3 regions of the Paenibacillus salivarius genome follow, and region 3 is predicted to be linked to each of the others. Evidence: riboswitches for the same ligand, from Rfam matches in the RefSeq annotation. Region 3 holds a riboswitch; each other region holds the start of a gene.
What was found. Region 3 has a riboswitch for cyclic di-AMP ahead of ACSFXJ_RS00140 (G5 domain-containing protein). Riboswitches for the same ligand answer to the same signal wherever they lie in the genome.

Region 1 (7,795 bases), 1.1 Mb from region 3:
TCAAACAACATGGGCGAGGAGTCACCGTTGACATGCCCCTCCTCCAGCCGTTTCAGTATCGTTTCCGGCGATACGTCGATCAATTGGACTTCATCCGCCATCTCCAATGTGTTTGCCGGGACGGTTTCCTCCACCACGACACCGGTCCATTTTCTCGCCAGTTCCGTCGCGCCGTCGAGTTCGTACACGTTGACGGTTGTGATTACGCTGATGCCATGATTCAGCAAAAATTGGATGTCATCCAGACGTGTCGGAAACTGTGCTCCTTCCCGATTGCGATGGGCAAGCCCGTCAACTAATACCACTTCCGGATTGCGTTTGACCAGCGCCTCGAGGTTCAAGTCCTTACGCTCCATTCCATCCTTGATCCAGTGAATGCTGGGTACACGTTCCAAGTCTCCGAGTTGCTCCACCGTTTCCGGCCGCTGTCTTGTCGAAACCGCACAAATGACGACATCGATTCCCTGCTGCTTCAAATGCTGACCTTCCTGAAGCATGTGGTACGTTTTACCCGAACCGCTGACCGCGCCGATATAGATTTTGAGCCGACCACGGTGCAGCTTGGAAATGGAGTACAGGATTTCTTCCGGCGTCTTCCTGCGAAAACTTCCCACTCTTGTTCCCCCCTTGCGCAAGCTCTTTACTAAAATGCGATAACCCCGCCTATTTGGCCATTGGCAGGGCTCGCAGATGATATTTAACTATTTCATAAGTTCGCGCAGCGCGATGTTCAATTTCAACACATTGACTCTTGGATCCCCGAAAATCCCCAAATCTCGTCCCTCGGTATGTTCTTGTACCAGTTTCTCGAGCTCGCTCGAAGACAAACCGGTCAACTTGCTGATACGCGGAATTTGCACGTTGGCGGATTCTGGCGTAATATGGGGGTCCAGCCCTGAACCGGAGTTCGTGATCAAGGCAATCGGCAATTGGCTAACAGGAACGTCCGGATTGTTTGCCTTCCATGCTTCAACGGATTCCTCCGTCCTTTTCAACAAGTCCGGGTTCGATGGTCCGTAATTGTTGGAACCAGATGCTTCCGCTTTGTATTCAATGCTGGAGACCCGGCCTTGGAAATATTTCGGATCGGTAAAGTTTTGCCCGATTAATTCGGAACCGATGATTTCTCCGTTGCTGCTTTTGATCAAACTGCCGTTAGCCTGACCTGGCATCAACAGTTGCGCGATGCCGGTGCAAACCAGCGGATACACAATTCCGCATATCAAGATGAACAACAGACTGAGCCGAATCATGGAAAACAAGTAAGATCCGCGGGAAAGTCCCTGAACATGCTGCTCCGAATGATTCATTCATTTTCATTCCTCTCTGTATTCCGTTTCAACTACACCCATAAGTGAACGACCATGTCGATCAGTTTAATCCCGACGAACGGCGCGATGACGCCGCCCAGTCCATAGATAAGCAGGTTCCGGCTGAGCAATTGGGCGGAACTCATCGGTTTGTAAGCAACACCCTTCATGGCCAGCGGAATAAGCAACGGGATAATGATCGCATTAAACACAAGTGCCGACAAAATTGCCGACATCGGTGATCCAAGTCCCATCACATTCAGCACGCCCATTTCCGGAATCGCCAGCATGAACATGGCCGGGATGATCGCAAAATATTTGGCGATGTCGTTCGCTACGCTGAAAGTGGTCAAGGCGCCGCGCGTCATTAACAACTGCTTCCCGATCGCCACCACTTCAATGATCTTCGACGGATCGGAGTCGAGATCAACCATGTTGGCCGCTTCCTTGGCCGCAGTCGTGCCGCTGTTCATCGCAAGTCCTACATCCGCCTGCGCGAGTGCCGGGGCATCGTTCGTTCCATCTCCGGTCATGGCTACCAGCTTACCGGCCGCCTGTTCCCGCTTGATCACGGCAATTTTGTCTTCCGGCTTGCTCTCGGCGATAAAGTCATCCACCCCGGCCTCTCGTGCGATTGTCGCTGCTGTCAACGGGTTGTCTCCTGTACACATGATCGTTTTGATTCCCATCTTTCGCAACTGATCGAAACGCTCCCGCATGCCGGGCTTCACCGTATCCTTCAAATAAATGAGTCCGTAAATTCGATTGTCGACGGCAACGGCGAGCGGCGTTCCGCCCTCCGATGCGATCGCGTTCCCTTTTTGTTCCAAATCGGTGGGAATAACCCCTCCTTGTGCACTGACCCAAGCCTTGACTGCGTCAACCGCGCCTTTGCGAACTTTTCGTCCATTCGGCAAATCGATACCGCTCATGCGAGTTTCCGCTTTAAATTCTATGAATTCCGCACCTTCAGCCGCATTCGTTGGATACGTATACCCTTCTTTTTTCATGAGTTCGAGTACGGATCGGCCTTCGGGTGTTTCATCCTTCACTGAACTGACGGCTGCCCATTCGGCTACCGTCTCTACGGTCGTATCCCCAACCGCGATGAACTCGCTGGCCATCCGGTTCCCAAACGTGATTGTACCTGTTTTGTCCAAAATCATCGTATCGATGTCGCCTGCCGCTTCCACCGCTTTCCCTGACATGGCCAGTACATTGAAACGGGTTACTCGGTCCATCCCGGCAATACCGATTGCGGATAATAAACCGCCGATCGTTGTTGGAATGAGACATACCAGCAGCGAAATCAGAACGGGAATCTCCAATTTGATTCCAAGATAATCGGCCATCGGCGCCAATGTCACCACAACGATCAGGAAAATCAGGGTCAGGCTGACAAGCAGGGTATTCAGCGCGATTTCGTTTGGCGTTTTTTGTCTCTTTGCGCCTTCGACCAATGCGATCATCCGATCGATGAACGATTCGCCAGGGTCGCTTGTAATCCGTACGGTTATCCGGTCGCTAACGACCCGCGTGCCGCCGGTTACCGAACTGAAATCGCCGCCTGCTTCTTTGATGACAGGAGCGGATTCGCCGGTAATGGCTGACTCGTCCACGGAAGCGAGCCCATCAATGACCTCCCCGTCACCCGGAATCATCTCCCCTTGCGAGACAATTACAACATCGCCTTTGCGCAGTTCCGTGGACGGAACCACCTTCACGCTGTTGCCGGTCACTTTATTGGCCATGATTTCTTTTTTCGTCTTCTTGAGAGTGTCGGCCTGCGCTTTTCCTCTGCCCTCAGCCAATGCCTCGGCGAAGTTGGCGAACAGCACGGTAAATAGCAAAATTAGAAAAACCGCCAGATTAAATCCAACTCGTCCTTCGGTACCGAAGTAGCCCGGAAACAACGTCATTAACAACACGACGAACGTTCCTGCTTCGACGACAAACATGACCGGATTTTTCATCATGACAACCGGATTTAATTTGATAAAGCTGTCCAAGATCGCCTTTTTGACAATCTCTCCGGACAACATGCTTCTTCGTTTCGTATTCATGATCTCACCTCTTCTATTTCAGGAGCGTCAAATGTTCTGCGATCGGACCGAGAACAAGGGCGGGCAAAAAGGTCAAAGCTCCGATAATCAGTACGATACCGACGAGAATACCCGTAAACAATTTGGTGTCCGTGCGGAACGTTCCGATCGTTTCCGGAACCCATTGTTTCGCCGCCAGGGAACCGGCTACGCCGAGCAATGCCACAATGGAAACGTACCGTCCGAACAGCATGACAAGTCCCGTAGAAACGTTCCAGAACGTTGTGTTGTCAGCCAAACCTTCGAAGCCGGAACCGTTGTTCGCGGCGGAAGACGTATACTCATAAAGCACCTGCGATATGCCGTGGAAGCCGGGATTGCTGATGGCCCCTTTCCCCAAGTCCGTCAAAAAGGCAATGGCCGTAGGCGCAAGAATAATAAGCGGGTGAGCGAGAATCGCGATGGCAACCAGTTTCATTTCTCGAGCTTCAATTTTGCGCCCCATAAATTCCGGCGTGCGGCCGACCATCAATCCGCAAAGGAAGACACCCAATATTGCGTACATAAGCATGTTGACCAAACCGACGCCGTCGCCACCAAACACACAGTTCAGCATCATTTGCGCCAGCGGGACGAGACCGCCCAGCGGCGTCAACGTATCGTGCATGTTATTGACCGTACCTGTTGTAGCCGCAGTCGTAACCGTTGTAAACAAAGCCGACTGCGCTATACCGAACCGAACTTCCTTGCCCTCCATGCTGCCTTGCGAAGCGTCGATTCCGAGCGCATTCAGCGCTGGGTTCCCTCGCAGTTCCGATGTATAAACGATGGACAGGAAGGAGACAAACAAGATGAGCATCGCGCTGAAGATCACCCAGCCCTGTTTTTGATTTCGCGCGAATCTGCCGAACGTATACGTCAGCGCGGCCGGAATGCACCACATGGACAACATCTCGATAACATTGGTTAGCGGATTCGGATTCTCAAACGGGTGCGATGAATTGACGCCCATAAATCCCCCCCCGTTCGTTCCCAAGTGCTTGATCGATACGAGGGAAGCTACCGGACCGATCGCGATTTGCTGCGTCCCGCCTTCAAGCGTAGTCGCTTGAACGGTCGGACTAAGCGTTTGCGGCACTTTCAACGCAACTAGTGCCAATGTCACGATGATCGCCATCGGGATAAGCAAACGGGTGTGCGCTTTGACAAAATCGGTGAAGAAGTTGCCGAGCGTTTTCCCTTTGCTTGTCAAACCGCGAATGAACGCGATCGCTACGACGATGCCGGATGCCGCTGATGTAAACATCATCATCATAATAACAGCCATTTGCGAAAAATAGGACAGACCCGTTTCGCCGCTATAGTGCTGCAAGTTCGTATTCGTCATGAAGCTGATGACCGTATTGAAAGAAAGCGTTGACTCCATGTTATCGATGCCGTTCGGGTTGATCGGCAGCCATTTCTGGATGCGTAAAATCAAATAACTGACCGCCACCAAAATAACGTTGGTCAATATCAAGCTGAGCGTGTATCGTTTCCAGCTCATTTCAGCGCGGTTTTTCAAACCGGTCAGTCCGTAGATCAACCTTTCAATCGGTCCGAATATTTTGTCGGTCCGGTTGGGTTCATTGGAAAATACATGAAAGATGTATGCCCCCAAAGGTTTGACCAAAAAAACTAAAATCACAATGACCGCTACCAGTTGCAAAATGGCCATTTCATGCCCTCCTCAAACATATACAGATCATATTAAAATTTTTCGGGATTCACCAAAGCAAAAACGAGATATAAAAAAATCAAAACCGTAAAAACAGCAACTATTATCATGAGCGTTCTCCCCCCGATTCACCTGCAACTCGTCCGCACCAAGCTAAAAATAAGCAAAACAATCCATATACGCCACCTAGTGTTAAAATCATTGCGATATCCATCATGAATGATCATCCCTCCCTTCAAGCATGTACCCGGTACGTTTGCCTGATATGGATTCAGCTTTCGTTATCAAGCAGAAACGAAACATCATCGCTGCGGGTGTAAATGACATAGCTAGCGCCAAGTCCTTTGTAGATGAGTCTTGCATTGTTGCTGCCGGTGATGATATAGATCGGCTTGCCTGTCCAGGATCGGCAGATCTGAATGTATCGGCAAATCAAGGGCAAACTTGACTCAAACAAGTACACCTTCCCTACCGGTAACTCTGGAATGAGCCAGGTTTCCCGGTCTACAGTATCGACCATTAAGATGTGCTTGACGCCCAAATGTGTCAATCTCGACTTCTCTGTTTCATTATTGGTAATCGCTGCATAAGGTATTCCTTTGATTCGCAACGCTTTAATAAACTGCTCCCCGGTTTTGTTGGGCGCAGAGACGAGTACAAACTCATCTTGAGCTTCCATAGCCAATCTCCTCCATCCTGGTACAGGCAACAAAAAAGAAGCTTTCGGAAGAGGAACTCTTCGTCAGCTTCTTAGGCACGAAAAAACACCGTGTCTAATCACGACAATTGTTGCCTCTCTTAAAGACGCTTACGAGGTTAGCTGTCGGATTCGGGCGTAAGAGTCGCCCTACGCCGGATTTACCGGCGATTCACCCCATGAAGCCGACAAGACCGGCTTCGATTGGTTCCCCCGCTCCTTCGTGTTAATTGAAGAATTCAGCGATTGAAACGATGATTATCATGTTCACGAAACACCACAGAGGCATAAGCACTGTGGTCGAAACTTACGATCACAAGCTTCATCATCCTCTCTCTACAAGGGCCACACTTTTGAAAAGAGCTGCTTCCGCATTTACGAGTTTTGCTTATGGATTCGGGCGGTGAGAGTCGCCCTGCCCCTGCTTAAGCTTCGTATAAGCGGGGGAATTCATCCCTTACGGATCCGGTTGACTTGCTCTCACACAAGCACTGATCCGTAGTTGGTTCCCTCTTGTTCCTGAGTCACAATTAAGCAACTGTAAATGAAAAACAATTCAATTCATGGACGTATGTTACTCCGAGACAAAAAAACTGTAAAGTGAAGCATATTGTATATCCGCTTAAAAAGAGTGCTTTATGTTTGGGAATTCATGACCCTGGCAGAAGATCTTCATTTTTCTCGTATTTACTCATTATTTTGAGGTTTTTCAATCATTTTTACGAAATTTTTACGCCCAGTACCGGTTTATTTTACTCTTTTTTTACAGTAACCTAGAGAGGAGAGACACAAAAAAGAGCAGGATGTGTTTTGCTATGCATAAATGGAATGCGGTATGGATTTCGTTGCGATCGTACGTAAGCACGACTTTGCTGATCGCTCTCATGACCATGGTATTAAAACCGTTTGGTCTTGCTTTTGACTTGGTCAATATTGCTCTTATCTATTTACTCCCGGTTCTTTTCAATGCCGTCTTCGGGGGACTGCGTCCTGCTTTCTACGCGGCGATCCTGGGTGTCTTAGCCTTTGATTTCTTCTTCGTGCCTCCTGTACTGAGCTTTACCGTATCAGACTTGCGCTATCTGGTTTCATTTGGCGTCTATTTGGCGGTGGCAGCATTAACGGCCAGCCTAGCGGCCAAGCTGAAGCAGCAGGTCCTCTTTTCCAAGCAAAGGGAAGCTCACACAGCTGCGTTGTACGCGCTTAGCAAGCAGATGAGCGCGATCGCGGACATCCATTCCATGCTGGACAATTTTTCCCGACAAGTTTCGCAGACCCTTGACACAGAAATCGCGATCTATTTGGCGGATGACCAGAATACCCTGAAACTTGCCCATGAGTCTGCCGATCTTCCTGACTGCAGGCAAGAGAATACGGAAATGTCTATCGCAAAGCGAGTGTTTGAGCACGTCGAGACGGCCGGAATGGAAATTTCGCGTTTGAACGAATCTCCGGGTTATTTTATTCCGCTTCGGACCGAAGACCGCACATATGGTATCATCGCGCTCTATCCGAATGAAGCGCGAACCGGGATCACAACCGAGCAAAAGCGGCTCTTCGAGGCTCTCGGAGGCTTGGCGGCCAGCGCAATCGCTCGCCTCAGGCTGGCGGAGGAAGCCCGAATTGCTCATCTAACAGCAGAGTCGGAACGCCTTCGTACTGCAATTTTGGATTCGGTCTCCCATGAACTACGCACCCCTTTGGCAACCATCATCGGCTCGGCAACCGGTCTGATCGAGGGCGGGCATATTTTCTCTGCAGAGGATCGAATGGAGCTTCTTGTCACGATTCGTGACGACGCCCTTCGTATGAATCGCCTAGTGACGAATCTGCTCAGCATGGTGCAGCTGGAGAGCGGGATGCTGCGCCTCAGGAAAAACTGGTGCGATGTGGAGGACTTGATCGGCGTCACGTTATCTCAGGTCAAAGACTTTCAACAACATCGCAAGCTGCGCACCGAGTTGCCGGATGACGGGCCCATTATGGTCCTGGGTGACGAAGTATTGCTAGAGCAAATGTTGGTCAATGT
Region 2 (7,795 bases), 1.2 Mb from region 3:
ATAAACGTGATCGCGGAGATGATCTCCGCATGGGCGATGCCCATCCCGACGATCATGCCGGATAGCGCGGCCGGAATGACGCCGGTTTCGCGGACCCAGCACATAAAAAGCAGCTCGCGCCAGCTCCACTTGACTTTGCGGTCCGGCAAAGCGCATAACAGCACGGTCAGCGGACGCGCGACGAACATCAGCAGGAGTACGGCGCCCAAACTTTGCCAGAGGTAGTGCCCGAGCGTGCCGAAATTCACCTGGCTGCCCAGCAGGACGAAGATCAGCATCCGCATGATGACCGTCGTATTTTCCGCAAACGATCCGACTTCGAGTTGCTTTTCTTCCATAGAAAGGTTGAACGCTTCCGCATTGCCCCAGATCACCCCGGCCACAAAAGTCGCCATAAATCCGCTGACATGCGCCAGATCGGCGATCAAATAGCTGGACAATGCGCAGACGAGCATAACGATCGTAGTATACTCCCGGAAAATGCCGTGCCGCGCATGCCCTGCCAAATAGGTGAGAACGCCCGAGATGAGCAGGCCGATCAAAATCCCGCCGACCGCGGTTTTCAGGAAATCCCAGGTCATGACGGCGAAATTCAGCTCCCCGCCGCCGGCAACCGCCGCCAACAAAGCAAAGGTAAGAATAGAGCCCGTCGCATCGTTGAACGCCGATTCGCTTTCGACCGTTTCCCGGACGCGTTCCTTGATTTTTACCTGCTTGAACACCGGTATGATCGACGCCGGGTCGGTCGAGGCAATGACTGCTGCCGCCAGGAATGCAAACACCCAGTCGACGCCGAACAGATAGTGAACGCCGATGCCAACCGCCAGCACCGATATGATGACGCCGGGAACGCTGAGCAGGGAGAGCGTGATCCATACTTTTTTCAGTCCGCCGAGCTTCAAATTTCTCCCGCCGTCAAACAAGATCAATGCGGATCCCACAGTCAAAATAAGCTGATTGATCAAAGACCCGCTCGATTCATGAATCAGCTTCAGCCCCGGGCCGAGCAGCATCCCCACCGCGATAAACACGGCGACGTCAGGCAGCTTCAGCCAGGAGGCCAACTTCCCCGAGACCATACCTATACTGATCACAAATAAAACGAGAATAAGAAAATGCCGAATCGCTTCCGTTGCGGCCGATTCCATGTCCGTCACACTCCACTGCGGGATCGCACTGCCCAATAGATCAATATTCAAAAAAATAATAATAGCCTGAACTACTCATTAACGATAGCTTCGAATTCCTCGATATTTTTCTTGGCGCCGATAATGACCATGATATCGCCAAGCTCCAAATGATCCATCGCCGTTGGCGCAATAATGACGCCGTTCTCCCGGTGAATCGCCACGATGCTGCAGCCGAAACGCGTACGGGGATTGAGTTCGCCCACATTTTTTCCGTTCAGGCAAGCCGGCACGTTCATTTCCACGATGCTGTATTCCTTGGAAAGTTCGATGTAATCCAGCAGATTCGGTGTTACGAGCTGATGGGCCACGCGGATTCCCATATCCCTTTCCGGGAAAATCACCCGGTCAACGCCAAGCTTCTCCAAGGCCCGCCCGTGCAGGACCGAGATCGCCTTGGCCACGACCGTCTTGATGCCTAGATCCTTAAGCAGGATGGCGCTAAGGATGCTCATCTGGATATCGTCCCCGATCGCGACGATCCCGCAGTCAAAATTTCGCACGCCCAGCGATTTCAAAACCTCTTCATCGGTCGCATCGGCCACGACGGCATGCGTCAGCCGGTCTTCCCATTCATCGACCACTTCCTCGTCGCGGTCAATTCCCAGAACCTCGTATCCGAGGTCCATCAGCTCAAGCGCCAGACTGGAACCGAAGCGCCCAAGCCCGATCACTACAAACTGCTGTGTTTTCATCTCATTTTCCCCTTATCCTATAATCATTTTGCCTTCGGGATGTTTATATAATTCTTTACCCTTCTTCGGCCCAAGCGCATAGGCCAGCGTCAGAGGGCCAAGCCGTCCGGCAAACATGGTGAAGCTGATAATGATTTTGCCTATAACCGTCAGCTTTCCGGTCAAACCCATCGTGAGTCCCACGGTACCGAAAGCGGAGGTCGTTTCAAATAATATGCTCAGGAAATTTGCATCCTCCGTGGTGGACAATATCATTGCCACCGCAATGACGAGAAACAAGGCAAGCATCGTAATCGTTACCGCCTTGAAGATCCGTTCCTGCACGAGCCGGTACCGGAAAAGCACGAGATCCGACCGCCCCCGAATCATGGAGATTACCGCCCCGATCAGAATCGTAAAGGTCGTCGTCTTGATCCCGCCCCCGGTGGAGCTCGGCGATGCCCCGATAAACATCAGGATGATCATGAAGAACTGGGTCGCTTGTCGGAGAGTGCCGATATCCAGCGTGTTGGCCCCTGCCGTCCGCGGCGTGACCGACTGAAAGAACGAGCTCCATATTTTACCGCTCCAATTCAGCGGCTCCAAGGATTTCGGATTCGTAAACTCAAATACAAAAACCACGACCGCGCCGATCAAAATCAAAGCCGACGTCATCGAAAGCACCACTTTGGAATGCAGCGACAGCTTGCGGCGTTTGCGGAACTCGATCAAATCGGACAGAACGATAAAGCCGATCCCCCCCGATACGATCAGGAACATCGCCACGAAGTTTACGATCGGATCATCGACATAGCCGGTGAGGCTGCGATACTCGCCAAACAAGTCGAAGCCGGCATTATTGAACATCGAGACCCCGTGAAAAATCCCGAAATACACGGCGCGCCCCAACGGCATGTCAAACGCCCAGCGGATGGCGAACAGCAAAGCGGCGCAGCTTTCGATCACCAAGGAATAGATCAGCACCTTTTTGATCAGCCGAACGATCCCTTCCATCGAGCTCTGGTTCATCGCCTCCTGCAGGATCAGCCGGTCCTTCAGCGAAATTTTGCGTTTGAACACAAGCGCGAACAGGGTGGCCATCGTCATGAAGCCGAGACCGCCAACCTGGATAAGCAGCATGATGACGATCTGGCCGAAGACGGAAAAATAGGTTCCCGTATCGACCACAACGAGTCCCGTAACGCATGTCGCCGACGTCGCCGTAAAAAAGGCGTCGATAAACGGAAGCGTCTCGCCGGTCGTGCTTGAAATCGGCAGCATCAGGAGTAGCGACCCCACCAGAATGATTGCCGCAAAGCCCAGTACGAGGATTTGTGGCGGCGAAAATTTGAGCCATTTCGATAACAATACGTTTCACCTCACACTAAAATGGGCCAAAAAAGAACAAAGAAAAAAAGCACTGGAAATCCAATGCTTTTGATTGGTCCCTGCTGCAAAGGCCTACGAGGTTAGCTGACGGATTCGGGCTTGCGCGGCCTGCCCTATTCGTTTGTTCACCAGGCACCTGACCCGTGAAACAAACGAAATTCACCCCTAAAAATCGGTTCCCCCGTTTTCTTTGGAAATTCGGCCATCCTATTTAGTTTCAATTGTTTTCATTTCATTTTCGTCAAATGGATTATAAGCTTTATTCCGCTCCGCCACAAAGGTTTATTAGGTTGAAAAAACCCCATAATAACTTAAATGCGCTGAATCCTGCCGCAAGGTATTCCGTTATCAGAGCCATGCTTGTTTTTGCCGTAGTTATTTCGACTTTTCACGGAAAACCTCTGTTCCCTAGCGAAGTATCCCGCCCTGTGTTATCTTTACTTTGACAAAAGCGTCCAGAAATCATACTGATTCAAAAAAACAAATAAAGGAGTTTTTGCATGCAATCCGAACCAAAACCGCAAGCATGGAGGATGAAAACCGGAACATTATGGGTACTTGCCGCCATCAGCGTAGTGGTATTTATCCTTTGTCAGATCGTCCCTAATTCCGACTCGGAATCTCAGCAGCTTGAGCAATCGACCCAGGTGATAACTACCGATCAAGCCGCCGAGCACGCCCGTCAATTTGCCAAAAATACGCTGGGATTTTCAGGCGCTCTTGAAGATCCGTTGATCACTTACGAGTCCCGGTCCGATCTTTACGGTTATTTGACCCGCGAGGATCTGATGGGGGATTATTTAAAAAAATTCGATAAACAATTTCCTACGGATGTGTTCCAAGTCCGTTTTGATCAGCCGGGGAACGGGCTGGGGGCGCTGACGGTCGATGTACATATGAAATCCGGGGCCGTCGTCGGCTTCGAGGAAAAACAGACAACCGGAAACAGCCTTATCGACCTTCTGGAAGATACGAAAAACGGTACCGGCGCCTTGGAGCCCGCGGAAAGCATGATGAGCTGGGAGGAAAAGATGGATGCGGCGCAACCGTACTTAAAGGCACTCGGTTTTCAAGACGATGTTCAATTTATGGTCGACGAATCGCCGGAGGGGATTTACCTGACGATTACCGATTATGAAATCGGAAAATCTCAGGCGGAGGTTCTGGTCAGCTTTTACGGCGATCGGGTTTCCGGGATCGAGAGCACATTTACGGTTCCGCAAGAATATACCGACTATGTAGACAAACAGACGACCATCGCCAGCTGGCTCACTTATCTGGGCTACGGGTTGCTGACCTTCGTGCTCGGCATTCTTGCCATCGTCTACAGTGCATTGACAAAGGTTCACACGTCGTTCAAACGCGGGATCTTTCTTGCTTCCGTCTATTTCGTCATTTCGATGTTCTTCGCCTTTAATATGCTGCCTTACTTTGAAAAAGAAGGAATCGACCTTCCCGTGCTGATTTTCACGTTCATCGTCCAAGGCATTATTACATTAATTATGGCCGCATCGGTCTATTTCTCTCTGGTCGGCGGAGACGGACTGTGGCGCAAGCAGGGGATCGCATTATGGGCACGCGCCAAAGAGCCGGGCTACGGACGCCATGTTCTGGCTTCGATGGCGGACGGATACGCTTGGGCGCTCATCCTGTTGGGCGTGCAGTCGGTCATTTACCTCGTGCTTGATAACACCATTCAGAGCTGGTCGACCACGGATGCTTCCCAATCGCCGTATAATATGCTTTATCCGCTGTTATTCCCGTTAGCGGCTTGGATGGCCGGGATCGGGGAAGAAGCCGTATACCGGCTGTTCGGCATTCCGATGCTGAAAAAAATGTTCCGGAGTACGTTCGTAGCCTGCGTTATCACGACGTTGATCTGGGCGCTCGGACATACGCTGTACCCGATCTATCCGTTTTACACCCGTCCGGTCGAACTATTGTTCATCGGCCTATTGTTCAGCTACATTTTCCTAAGATACGGCTTTATGGCCGCGATGTTCTCCCACGTCATCTTTGACAGCATTCTGATGTCGCTAAGCTTGATGTTTATGGGCGGAACGGTGAATATTGCCGCAGGGGTGTTCTATATCGTGCTGCCTGCCATCGTTGCCTATGTCATTTACCTGTTTAATCCTCCGGGCAAGGAACGGCCGCCGCTGCAAAGAACGCAAAAAGAGGAGCCGTTGTTCACGACTCCTCATCCTGAAGGGCATCTATAATTTGTTTGGCGAGCTTATCGCCGATGGAAAGAGGCCGGAAGTCTTCGACGGAGGCCTCTTTTATTTTTTTCAGCGATCCGAAATGCTTGAGCAGCGCCTTGCGGCGTTTCTCGCCGATGCCCGGGATCGCGTCCAGACGCGAAGCCACCATCGATTTGCCCCGCTGTTCCCGGTGGAACGAAATCGCAAACCGGTGCACCTCGTCCTGGATGCGCTGAAGCAGGTAGAACTCTTGGCTGTCCCGCGCCAGGCGCACCGGTTCCGGCGGATCGCCCACCATCAGCTGCGCCGTGCGGTGCTTGGCGTCCTTGACGAGCCCGCCGACCGGAATATAGAGGCCGAGCTCGTTTTCAAGCACGTCGATCGCCGCGGAAATTTGGCCCTTGCCGCCGTCGACGATAATCAGGTCCGGCTTCGGAAGGTCCTCCTTCAGCACGCGTTCGTATCTGCGGCGGATGACTTCCCGCATCGTTTCGTAATCGTCCGGACCCTCGACGGTCCGGACTTTGTATTTCCGGTACTCCTTCTTGGCCGGTTTCCCGTCGATAAACACGACCATCGCGGACACGGGATTCGCACCCTGAATGTTGGAGTTATCGAACGCTTCGATCCGCGAAACGGCCGGAAGCCCGATCGCCCGCCCCAAATTTTCGGCGGCCCCGCGCGTCCGCTCCTCATCCCGCTCGATAAGGCGGAACTTCTCTTCCAAAGCGACCTTTGCATTGTCTTCCGCCATTTTGATCATCTGTTTCTTCAACCCGCGTTGCGGCACGAGCGTTTTCACGCCGAGCCATTCGCTCAGCGCGGCCGCTCCGCTTGCCGGGTCCAGCGTTTCGCTTTTTTCGCCGGCTTCGGATTCCAAATGAGCGTCGGATCTTTGATCGGTCTCCGCCGGCTCAGTTTGTGCCCCGTCCTTTTCGGGAAGCAAAATCTCTTTCGGGAGCGCAGGGTTATCGCTGTAATACTGGGTCACATAAGACAAGAAATCGCTGTAGGCATCGCCGTAAAACGGAAACACCGATGCATGCCGCTCGATCATTTTCCCTTGCCGCATGTACAGAATTTGAACGCACATCCAGCCCTTGTCCACGGCGAAACCGAAGACGTCGCGGTCCTTGGCGTCCGAGATCGTAATCTTCTGCTTCTCCATAATCGCATCGATATTGATGATCTGATCCCGAAGTTCCTTGGCCCGCTCAAAATAAAGCTCCTCGGCGGCTTCCTCCATTTTGCGCTGCAGCTCTTTTTTGATTTCTTCATGCCCCCCGTTCAGAAACGAGGATATTTCCTGGGTAATCCGGTCGTATTCGGACTGTTCGACCTCTTTCTCGCACGGCGCAAGGCACTGGCCGATATGGTAATAAAGGCAAACCTCCTTCGGCATGACATTGCATTTGCGCAGCGGATACATCCGGTCAAGGAGCTTCTTGGTCTGTTGGGCCGCATAGGCGTTCGGATAAGGGCCGAAATATTTCGCCTTGTCCTTCAGCAGACGACGCGTCACTTCCAAACGCGGATGCGGCTCGTTCGTAATTTTTATATATGGAAAGGTTTTGTCGTCCTTCAAAAGAACGTTATACCTCGGATAATGCTGTTTGATCAGGTTGCACTCCAAAATGAGCGCCTCCATGTTGCTGCCGGTGACGATATATTCAAAATCCCGGATCTCGGAAACGAGCATTTGGGTTTTGCCGTTATGGCTTCCCGTAAAATAAGACCGGACCCGGTTTTTCAGAATTTTGGCCTTGCCGACGTAAATGATCGCCCCGTCCTTGTTCTTCATCAGATAACAGCCGGGCAAATCGGGCAAGAGCGCCAGCTTGTGCCGGATCGTCTCCATCGCCTTTTCCTGTTCCCGGAGCTCATTTGAACTTGATTCCATGGCTAAAACGCCTCCTCCCCCGCCTGGAATAAGCATCTCGATATACGCAGAAAACGCCCCCGGTCATACCGGAGGCGCAGGCAAACTTTACTTAATACCCGGACCTTATTGATGTTTGGCAATCAGGTTTTTCAGGTTTTCTTTGGAGTTCAACCCTACGAGCTTATCGACAGGCTGGCCGTCCTTGAAGAAAATCAGGGTCGGGATGCTCATCACGCCGAAACGGGAAGCGGACTCCGGATTTTCGTCCACGTTCACTTTCGCAATTTTAACGGCATCGCCAACATCTTGAGACAAATCCTCCAAGATCGGAGCGATCATTTTGCAAGGACCGCACCATGGAGCCCAAAAATCAACGAGAACCAAACCTTGGCCTTCGACTTCATTATTGAAAGTTTGATCGGATACATTTACAATTGCCATTTTACTCTCCTCCTAATT
Region 3 (7,795 bases):
CCGCAGCGGTTGGGGGAGATCCTGACGGTATTCCGAGCGTATCGTTTGGAACCGAAGGCGATTCGCTTCGTACATCCCCGTATGGGAGCCGAGGCGAATATGGTACTGGTTGAAGCGCTTCGTGACGGCAAACCGGATGTACGGGTGCTGCCTCCGCTGATTGTATACGATGAGCAAGGACAATACTGCCCCGAAATCATGAATATCTACTACGGACCGAATGAGGTAAGATCATGAGCCTAATTATTCAAAAAAGCTTTGAAGAACGCAAGGAAGGATCACACGGCAAACTGTATCTCGTCGCAACACCTATCGGCAACCTCGAGGATATGACGTACCGGGCGATAAGAACGCTGCGGGAAGCCGATATCATCGCGGCGGAGGACACGAGACAAACCCGTAAATTGCTGAGCCATTTTGAAATAACGCCAGGGAAACTTCTCAGCTATCATGAACATAACAAGGCGGCAAGCGGCCCCGAATTAATTCGCCTTATAATAGAAGGAAAAAATTTGGCCTTGGTTAGCGATGCCGGTCTCCCGGCCATTTCCGATCCTGGGAGCGATCTGGTGAAGCTGGCGCTCGAGGCGGGAATATCGGTGATTCCAATCCCTGGCGCGAATGCGGCCTTGTCCGCGCTCATTGTCTCCGGACTGCCTACGGAGCGTTTTCAATTCGTCGGATTTTTACCGCGTGACAACAAGGAGCGGGACAGCTTGCTCCATTCGCTGCAAGACGAAGAACACACCCTGTTATTGTACGAATCTCCCCATAGGCTGGTTAAAACCTTGGAGGCGCTGCTCGGTGCGCTTGGGGATCGTTCCGTCGTATTGGCCCGCGAATTGACTAAACGTTATGAGGAAATGGCGAGAGGTTTAGTAAGCGAGTGCCTGCAATGGCTTGAGGAGCATCCGCCGCTCGGAGAGTATGTGATTGTGGTTTCCGGGGCTAACCCGGACGAGGTGAAGGAAAAGAAGGATGCCTGGTGGCAGCAGCTATCCATAGAAGATCATGTGAGTCACTATGAGGAGCAAGAGGGGATTTCCCGTAAGGAAGCTATGAAGAAAGCCGCCGCCGACCGGGGGGTATCCAAAAGGGATATTTACAAGAAATTACTAGAGGAGTAAAAAAAAGGGGCCTTCACAGGCCGGGTTCAAGCCTGGAAGGCACCAAGGAGATATGAAAAAGGTTAGAATTAACAGTTTTCAATAAATCTATTATATACTATAAATCTTAATTTGTCACAGGGGTAGGAAGCTCAGTGAGACATTCCTGGCAAATAATTTTGCCTTTGAAGTATGTGACATTCTCGGCGTTGCCGCAGAAGATGCAAGCAGGCTCATATTTCTTCAGCATGATCCGTTCACCGTCGACATAGATTTCAAGGGCATCCTTTTCTCCAATACCGAGCGTACGGCGCAATTCGATCGGAATGACGACCCGACCCAATTCGTCTACCTTTCTTACAATACCTGTTGATTTCATCATAACTGATAATAGCTCCTCTCGCTATAAATTAAAAGTGTCATTATTCGACAAACTTCTATCTTTTATGATAATTATGATACCAACCATTGCCATAACAGTCAACCTATTTATGGTAGAGTTCTTTTAAATTTCTAATTTTAAATATTGATAGGGCTTGCCATAACGGCAAATGATGCTATAATCACCTCTTTTTCAGCGTTCGACATATTGGAAAACCATGATATTACAATGTTCGACACCATTCGACACAAACCAACCGGTTCAGTCACAAATATACAAGAAAGGAGCTTTTGAAAAATGAGAATGCCGCTTTCAGAAGAAAAAGTATTCAAAGATCCGGTGCATAACTACGTTCATGTTCAAGACGAACTGATTTGGTCTCTCATTAATACGCCGGAATTTCAGCGTCTCCGGAGAATCCGCCAATTGGGAACCTCTTATTTGACTTTTCACGGGGCGGAGCACAGCCGATTTTCCCACTCGCTGGGAGTTTATGAGATTACCCGGCGAATTATTTCGCAATTTGAACGGGCAAATTACCCCGATTGGCCAAAAGAAGAAAGAATGGTCGCTCTTTGCGCGGCTTTGCTTCACGATCTGGGGCACGGTCCGTTTTCGCATTCGATCGAGCAGGCATTTCAAATGCATCATGAAGACTGGACCTGCAAAATATTGCTGGGTGACACGGAGGTCGGTACGGTCCTTCGCCAGGTAAGCCCCGACTTTCCCGAAAAGGTGGCCGCCGTCATCCGCAAGGATTACGAGCACCCGATTGTCGTAAACCTTGTTTCCAGTCCGCTCGACGCCGATCGGATGGATTATTTGCTGCGTGACGCCTATTTCACCGGGGTCAATTACGGGACGATCGACATGGACCGAATTTTGAGAATGCTGCGTCCGTTCCAGGGAAGAATTGTCGTAAAGGAATCAGGCATGCATGCGGTGGAAGACTACCTGATGTCCAGGTATCAGATGTACTGGCAGATCTATTTTCACCCGGTAACCCGCAGCTCGGAAATTATTTTGCGGCAAATTTTCCGGCGGGCCAAGGAGCTTTACGCCGAAGGCCATTCATTCGCCTTCCTGCCGGACCCGCTACCGGGCCTATTTCGGGGCAACTTGACGGTCAGGGATTATCAGCTGCTCGACGAGGCGTTGGTGCAGACCGCATTTATGCAATGGCGTAAAGAACCGGATGAATTACTGAGCGATCTGTGCGGCCGGTTTTTAGACAGAAAACTGTATAAATATGTAGAAACGGATGCAATCGACCTGGAAACGATTGACGAGATTCGCCATGCTTTTAAGGCGGCGGGGCTCCATCCGGATTACGATCTGGAAATTGATTTTCCGACCGATCTGCCTTATGATGTGTTTCGTCCGGACGGCGAATCCCGGGACAAGCAGATTCTGCTGCTCGACCGGCAGGAACGGCTTCGGGAAATTTCCGAAGTTTCCGACATCGTGCGCTCGATCAGCGGGCTGCACCGGGGAAGATTTCATTTGTACTTTCCGGATAATAAATTGGCGGCTTTCAAAGACCGTTTACCGAAGGAAATCGCTAAACTATTCGATTTGTCATAGCTAGGGAGGATGCATAATGGAGTTATTCGATACACATACGCATATGGATGCGGCGCAATTTGACGGCGATCGGGAGGAAGCGCTTCAGCGTGCGCTGGATCAAGGGGTAACGCGGATGATCAATATCGGTTTTAACCGTGAGACTATCCCGACTACGATGAAGCTCGCGGAATCTTATGATTTTATATATGCCGCTGTCGGCTGGCATCCGCAGGACGCCATTACAATGAAAGAAGAGGATTTGGACTGGATTGCCGAACTTGCCAAGCATGAGAAAGTTGTCGCGATTGGCGAAATCGGACTTGATTATTATTGGGATACGTCCCCGAAAGACGTGCAACATGAAGTGTTCCGCAAACAAATCCGTCTGGCGCGGGAGCTCAAAATGCCGATTTGCATCCATAACCGCGATGCGCATGAAGACGTAGTACGCATTCTCCGTGAAGAGAAGGCCGATGAAATCGGCGGGGTTATGCACTCTTACTCGGGGAGTTGGGAAATTGCCAAAATGTGTCTGGATTTGGGATTTCATTTGTCGTTTGGCGGACCGATTACGTTTAAAAATGCAAAACAACCGAAAGAGGTCTTGGCGAAGACTCCGCTTGACCGTTTGCTGATCGAAACGGACGCCCCATATTTAACACCTCATCCATTTCGTGGAAAGAGAAACGAGACCGGACATGTCCGGTTGGTTGCCGAAGCCGCGGCTGAATTAAAAGGGATTTCCGTGGAGGAACTGGCAGAAATTACAACCAGGAATGCGCTGGAACGATTTGGAATTCGGTGAAATCGGGAGGAAAACCGATGAAAAAAGGAGCAAACGAGAAAGATTAATGCATTTTAACCAACTGAACCGAGTTTATTACATTTTTTTAACCATTTATTAAAATAAACGTTCTTGATTGATCCTTTACAACCTGCATCGAAACAGGATAGAATCTTTTCAGTAATCATTTTGGAGGATTACATGGTTCCATGAACCAGTCTCGCTGAATCTCCGGCAAACGGAGAACGGGGGAACCAAATGCAGCCGGCAGGCATAATGGCCAATCGGTTTGTGGTTGATTTCTTCTTGGGTCATTGGGGTGAATTCGAGGTCATTGCGCCATGAGCGAATGAACTGAGAAAGGGCGGGTCTCTCGCGTCCTAACCCGACAGCTAACCTCGTAAGCGTACAATGAGAGGGCAAACTCGTGCATCCTATTACATCAGGACGATCCGGAAGCCACGAAAGAGAGCCTCTTACTCTTTCTTTAGGCTTCTTTTGTTTTGAATAAACGTAGTAGGGTCATCATACTGTTGTATACAGGAGGTGACAATGCCGAGAAGACTGGGGCAGGATGCGAAGTACGGGTCACGAAGAACGTATTTCGTAAAAATGAAATGTAGTCACGTCAAATTCAAGCTAAATCGTTCTAGACGGCGGGACTATGAAGGAGGACGGAAGAAATGGGCATTTTCCGCAAATTGGAGACCCATGAATCACGCTCATCCAGCATGTCTTACGCAATGCGGTGGAAACAAGAACATTTACGTCAAGCAGCGGTTGTAGGCTTGTTAGCCATCGCGGTAGTTCTCATCATCCTGATTTGGGTTTACGGGCAAAGCAGCAAGAAAGTTCATCTGGTGGTCGACGGGGAGAGCCAAACGATCGAAACCCGCCAATCGCTGGTCAATGAAGTATTGGACGAACAGTCCATCGTACTGAACCGGGGGGACGAAGTGTCGCGTCCGCTCGACAGTAATCTTGAAGACGGTGACCGGATCGTCATTGAGCGTGCGGTTCCGGTTCAAGTCAGCGTAGACGGTAAGACAACCATCCATTACACGACAGAAGACAGCATTCGGAAGACCATCGAGGAACTCGGGATTACGTTGAACCAGGACGACAAAGTTACTCCTGCGCTGGACAGCAAAGTGAGTGAAAATCTGGACATCAAGATCGTACGAGTGACCAAACAAACGGTACAGTCCAAAGAAAATGTGCCATTTTCCGTGGTAAAGACTTCTGACGAGTCGTTGCTAAAAGGTAAAACCAAAGTGGTTTCCGAAGGCAGCGAGGGTGTTGTCGTGCATAATATCGAAAAAGTTTATGAAGACGGAGTCTTCGTGTCCAAGCGTTGGCTTGGCAAAGAGGTCGAGAAGGAGGCCTCGCCGAAAGTGGTCGCCGTAGGCACGAAGAAACCGACAGCCGTTGCAGCCGCAAGCATTTCCCGTACTGGAGATTCGGTGAATATCAGCGGACTGACGACGAAAGGCGGCGTCTCGTTTAAATATAAAAAAGTACTTAAAAACGTGACCTTAACCGCATACTCCTCGGAGGAAGACGGAATCGGCACGCGTACCGCCTCCGGCACCCGCGTGACGGAAGGCCGGACGATCGCTGTCGACAAAAGCGTCGTTCCTTTGGGATGGTGGGTCTATATTGAGGGCATCGGCTTCCGTAAAGCGGAGGACACCGGCGGTGCCATCAAAGGCAATAAAATAGACGTTTATTACGATTCCCTGAAATCGGCGGAGAACTTCGGCCGTAAGAAAGGGCGGACCGTATATGTCATCGGACCGACCAAACCGGAGCTCAACTAACCGCCGCGTTTACTTTGGGCAGGGAATGATATAATATTAGGATGATGAATAAGACACGGATAAGAAGAGGAGAATTCCTCTTCTTTTTGTTGCGGCTTTAGCCAGTTGAGCTCGCGAAGCGTGCGAAACAAAAAACCACCCGCTATGCGGGTGGAGGGATCAAGGGTTTGACCAACAAGACCATTCCAATAAAATTGAGATGTTCAGGCTCAATAATGAAAGGAATGGTCTTAGATGGCAAACAAGAGCTATAGTCTAGCTCACACGAAGTGGATGTGCAAATACCACATTGTGTTCACCCCGAAGTATAGACGGAAAGAAATTTATAATCAAGTGAGAAAAGACTTGATCGAGATTTTCAAGCGTTTGTGTAAATACAAGGGAGTGGAGATAATAGAGGGCCACATGATGCCGGATCATGTACATATGTTAGTAGCAATTCCCCCAAAAATCTCAGTATCATCATTTATGGGATATCTGAAGGGAAAAAGCTCGTTGATGATATTCGAGAAACACGCGAGCTTAAAGTATAAGTATGGGAATCGGAAATTTTGGGCGGAAGGATATTACGTCAGTACTGTTGGCTTAAATGAGGCCACCGTCGCAAAATATATACGTGAGCAAGAAGCACATGATCAAGCAATTGATAAACTGAGCGTGAAAGAGTATGAAGATCCCTTCAGCAGGAACAGCAGCAAGAAGAAGTAAACCAGTTTAACTGGTAAGTGAAAGTGACAAATAACACTGAGCCTGAACAATTTTATTGTCAGGCTAGCGTCTTTAGGCGCAGTTTGGCAACAGGGGGTTATACCCCAAGAGCAAACCACCCGTTGGACGGGTGGTTATGATTGTAATTATGACTTTAATAAATGTTGGGAAGGTTGAGAAGTGCATGATCAAAGAGGTCATTGTGGTGGAAGGCCGGGACGATACCGTCGCGGTGAAGCGGGCGGTGGAAGCCGACACCATTGAGACCGGCGGTTCGGCGATTAACGAGACGACGCTGCGGAAAATTGAGCTGGCGATGGAGCGGCGCGGGGTGATTATTTTCACGGATCCCGATCATGCCGGGGAGCGGATCCGTAAAATCGTGGCCCAGCGCGTGCCGGGCTGCAAGCACGCTTTCCTGCGTGAGGCCGACGCCACCAAGGGCGACGATATCGGCGTCGAGAATGCGTCGCCAAAGGCGATTCGCGAGGCGCTTTCCCGCGTCCGCAGCGAGGCCGTCCCTGGAGCGGAAGAAGACCTCAGGCAAGTGGAGTGGGAAGACTTGCTGGAAGCCGGACTGATCGTGCACGAGGATGCGGCAGCCCGCCGGCGTTTTATGGGCGAACGGCTCGGAATCGGATATTGCAACGGCAAGCAGTTTTACAAGCGCCTTGGGATTTTCCGGATTAGCCGCGCGGAATTTTGCGACGCACTGGCCCAACTCAAGAATGAAAGGGGCGAATAACTGTGGAAGTAAGAGAAGATGTGTCTACGCCGCGCCGGACGAAGGAAATTATCGAGAGGCACGGTTTTTCGTTTAAAAAGAGCCTTGGCCAAAACTTTCTGATCGACCAGAACATTCTGGCCAAGATCGTCGGAGCGGCCGGGTTGGACAAGTCCAAGGGGGCGCTGGAGATCGGTCCGGGGATCGGCGCATTGACGGAGAAACTGGCCCGGGAAGCGGGGCGCGTAGCCGCCGTCGAAATCGACCAGCGACTGCTGCCGATCCTGGAGGAAGTGTTGGCTCCCCATCCGCATGTAAAAGTCATTCATGGCGATGTCCTGAAGCTTGATCTTCATGCTTTGTTTGCGTCCGAATTCGCGGAATGCAGCTCGGTCAGCGTCGTGGCCAATCTGCCATACTATGTGACGACCCCGATTCTGATGAATCTGCTGGAGGCCGGGTTACCTCTGGAAAATATCGTCGTGATGATTCAAAAAGAGGTCGCCGAACGGATGGCCGCGGCCCCCGGCGGGAAAGACTATGGAAGCTTGAGTATCGCGGTTCAGTACTATAGTGAACCGGAGCTTGTTTGCACTGTACCCCACAGTGTCTTTATTCCGCAACCGAACGTGGAGTCCGCGGTTATTCGCCTGAAGGTACGTAAGACGCCTCCGGTGGACGTCGAGGATGAATCCTTTTTCTTCG

Region 1: another riboswitch for cyclic di-AMP. It lies ahead of ACSFXJ_RS05015 (hypothetical protein); the one in region 3 lies ahead of ACSFXJ_RS00140 (G5 domain-containing protein).
Region 2: another riboswitch for cyclic di-AMP. It lies ahead of ACSFXJ_RS20890 (TrkH family potassium uptake protein); the one in region 3 lies ahead of ACSFXJ_RS00140 (G5 domain-containing protein).

Annotation. Positions count from the first base shown of each region.
Region 1 is NZ_CP195592.1:1,096,879-1,104,673, reverse strand. It holds gene ACSFXJ_RS05040 (histidine kinase) at 1-614, opposite strand, end outside; gene kdpC (potassium-transporting ATPase subunit KdpC) at 702-1,310, opposite strand; gene kdpB (potassium-transporting ATPase subunit KdpB) at 1,343-3,373, opposite strand; gene kdpA (potassium-transporting ATPase subunit KdpA) at 3,387-5,069, opposite strand; gene ACSFXJ_RS05020 (potassium-transporting ATPase subunit F) at 5,102-5,179, opposite strand; gene ACSFXJ_RS05015 (hypothetical protein) at 5,341-5,748, opposite strand; cyclic di-AMP (ydaO/yuaA leader) riboswitch at 5,860-6,021, opposite strand; gene ACSFXJ_RS05010 (ATP-binding protein) at 6,582-7,795, shown strand, end outside.
Region 2 is NZ_CP195592.1:4,516,601-4,524,395, forward strand. It holds gene ACSFXJ_RS20880 (cation:proton antiporter) at 1-1,148, opposite strand, end outside; gene ACSFXJ_RS20885 (potassium channel family protein) at 1,220-1,882, opposite strand; gene ACSFXJ_RS20890 (TrkH family potassium uptake protein) at 1,895-3,229, opposite strand; cyclic di-AMP (ydaO/yuaA leader) riboswitch at 3,304-3,464, opposite strand; gene ACSFXJ_RS20895 (CPBP family intramembrane glutamic endopeptidase) at 3,751-5,472, shown strand; gene uvrC (excinuclease ABC subunit UvrC) at 5,441-7,354, opposite strand; gene trxA (thioredoxin) at 7,460-7,777, opposite strand.
Region 3 is NZ_CP195592.1:24,803-32,597, forward strand. It holds gene ACSFXJ_RS00115 (tRNA1(Val) (adenine(37)-N6)-methyltransferase) at 1-237, shown strand, start outside; gene rsmI (16S rRNA (cytidine(1402)-2'-O)-methyltransferase) at 234-1,127, shown strand; gene ACSFXJ_RS00125 (AbrB/MazE/SpoVT family DNA-binding domain-containing protein) at 1,234-1,488, opposite strand; gene ACSFXJ_RS00130 (HD domain-containing protein) at 1,786-3,072, shown strand; gene ACSFXJ_RS00135 (TatD family hydrolase) at 3,089-3,859, shown strand; cyclic di-AMP (ydaO/yuaA leader) riboswitch at 4,050-4,261, shown strand; gene ACSFXJ_RS00140 (G5 domain-containing protein) at 4,522-5,658, shown strand; gene tnpA (IS200/IS605 family transposase) at 5,893-6,366, shown strand; gene rnmV (ribonuclease M5) at 6,551-7,111, shown strand; gene rsmA (16S rRNA (adenine(1518)-N(6)/adenine(1519)-N(6))-dimethyltransferase RsmA) at 7,114-7,795, shown strand, end outside.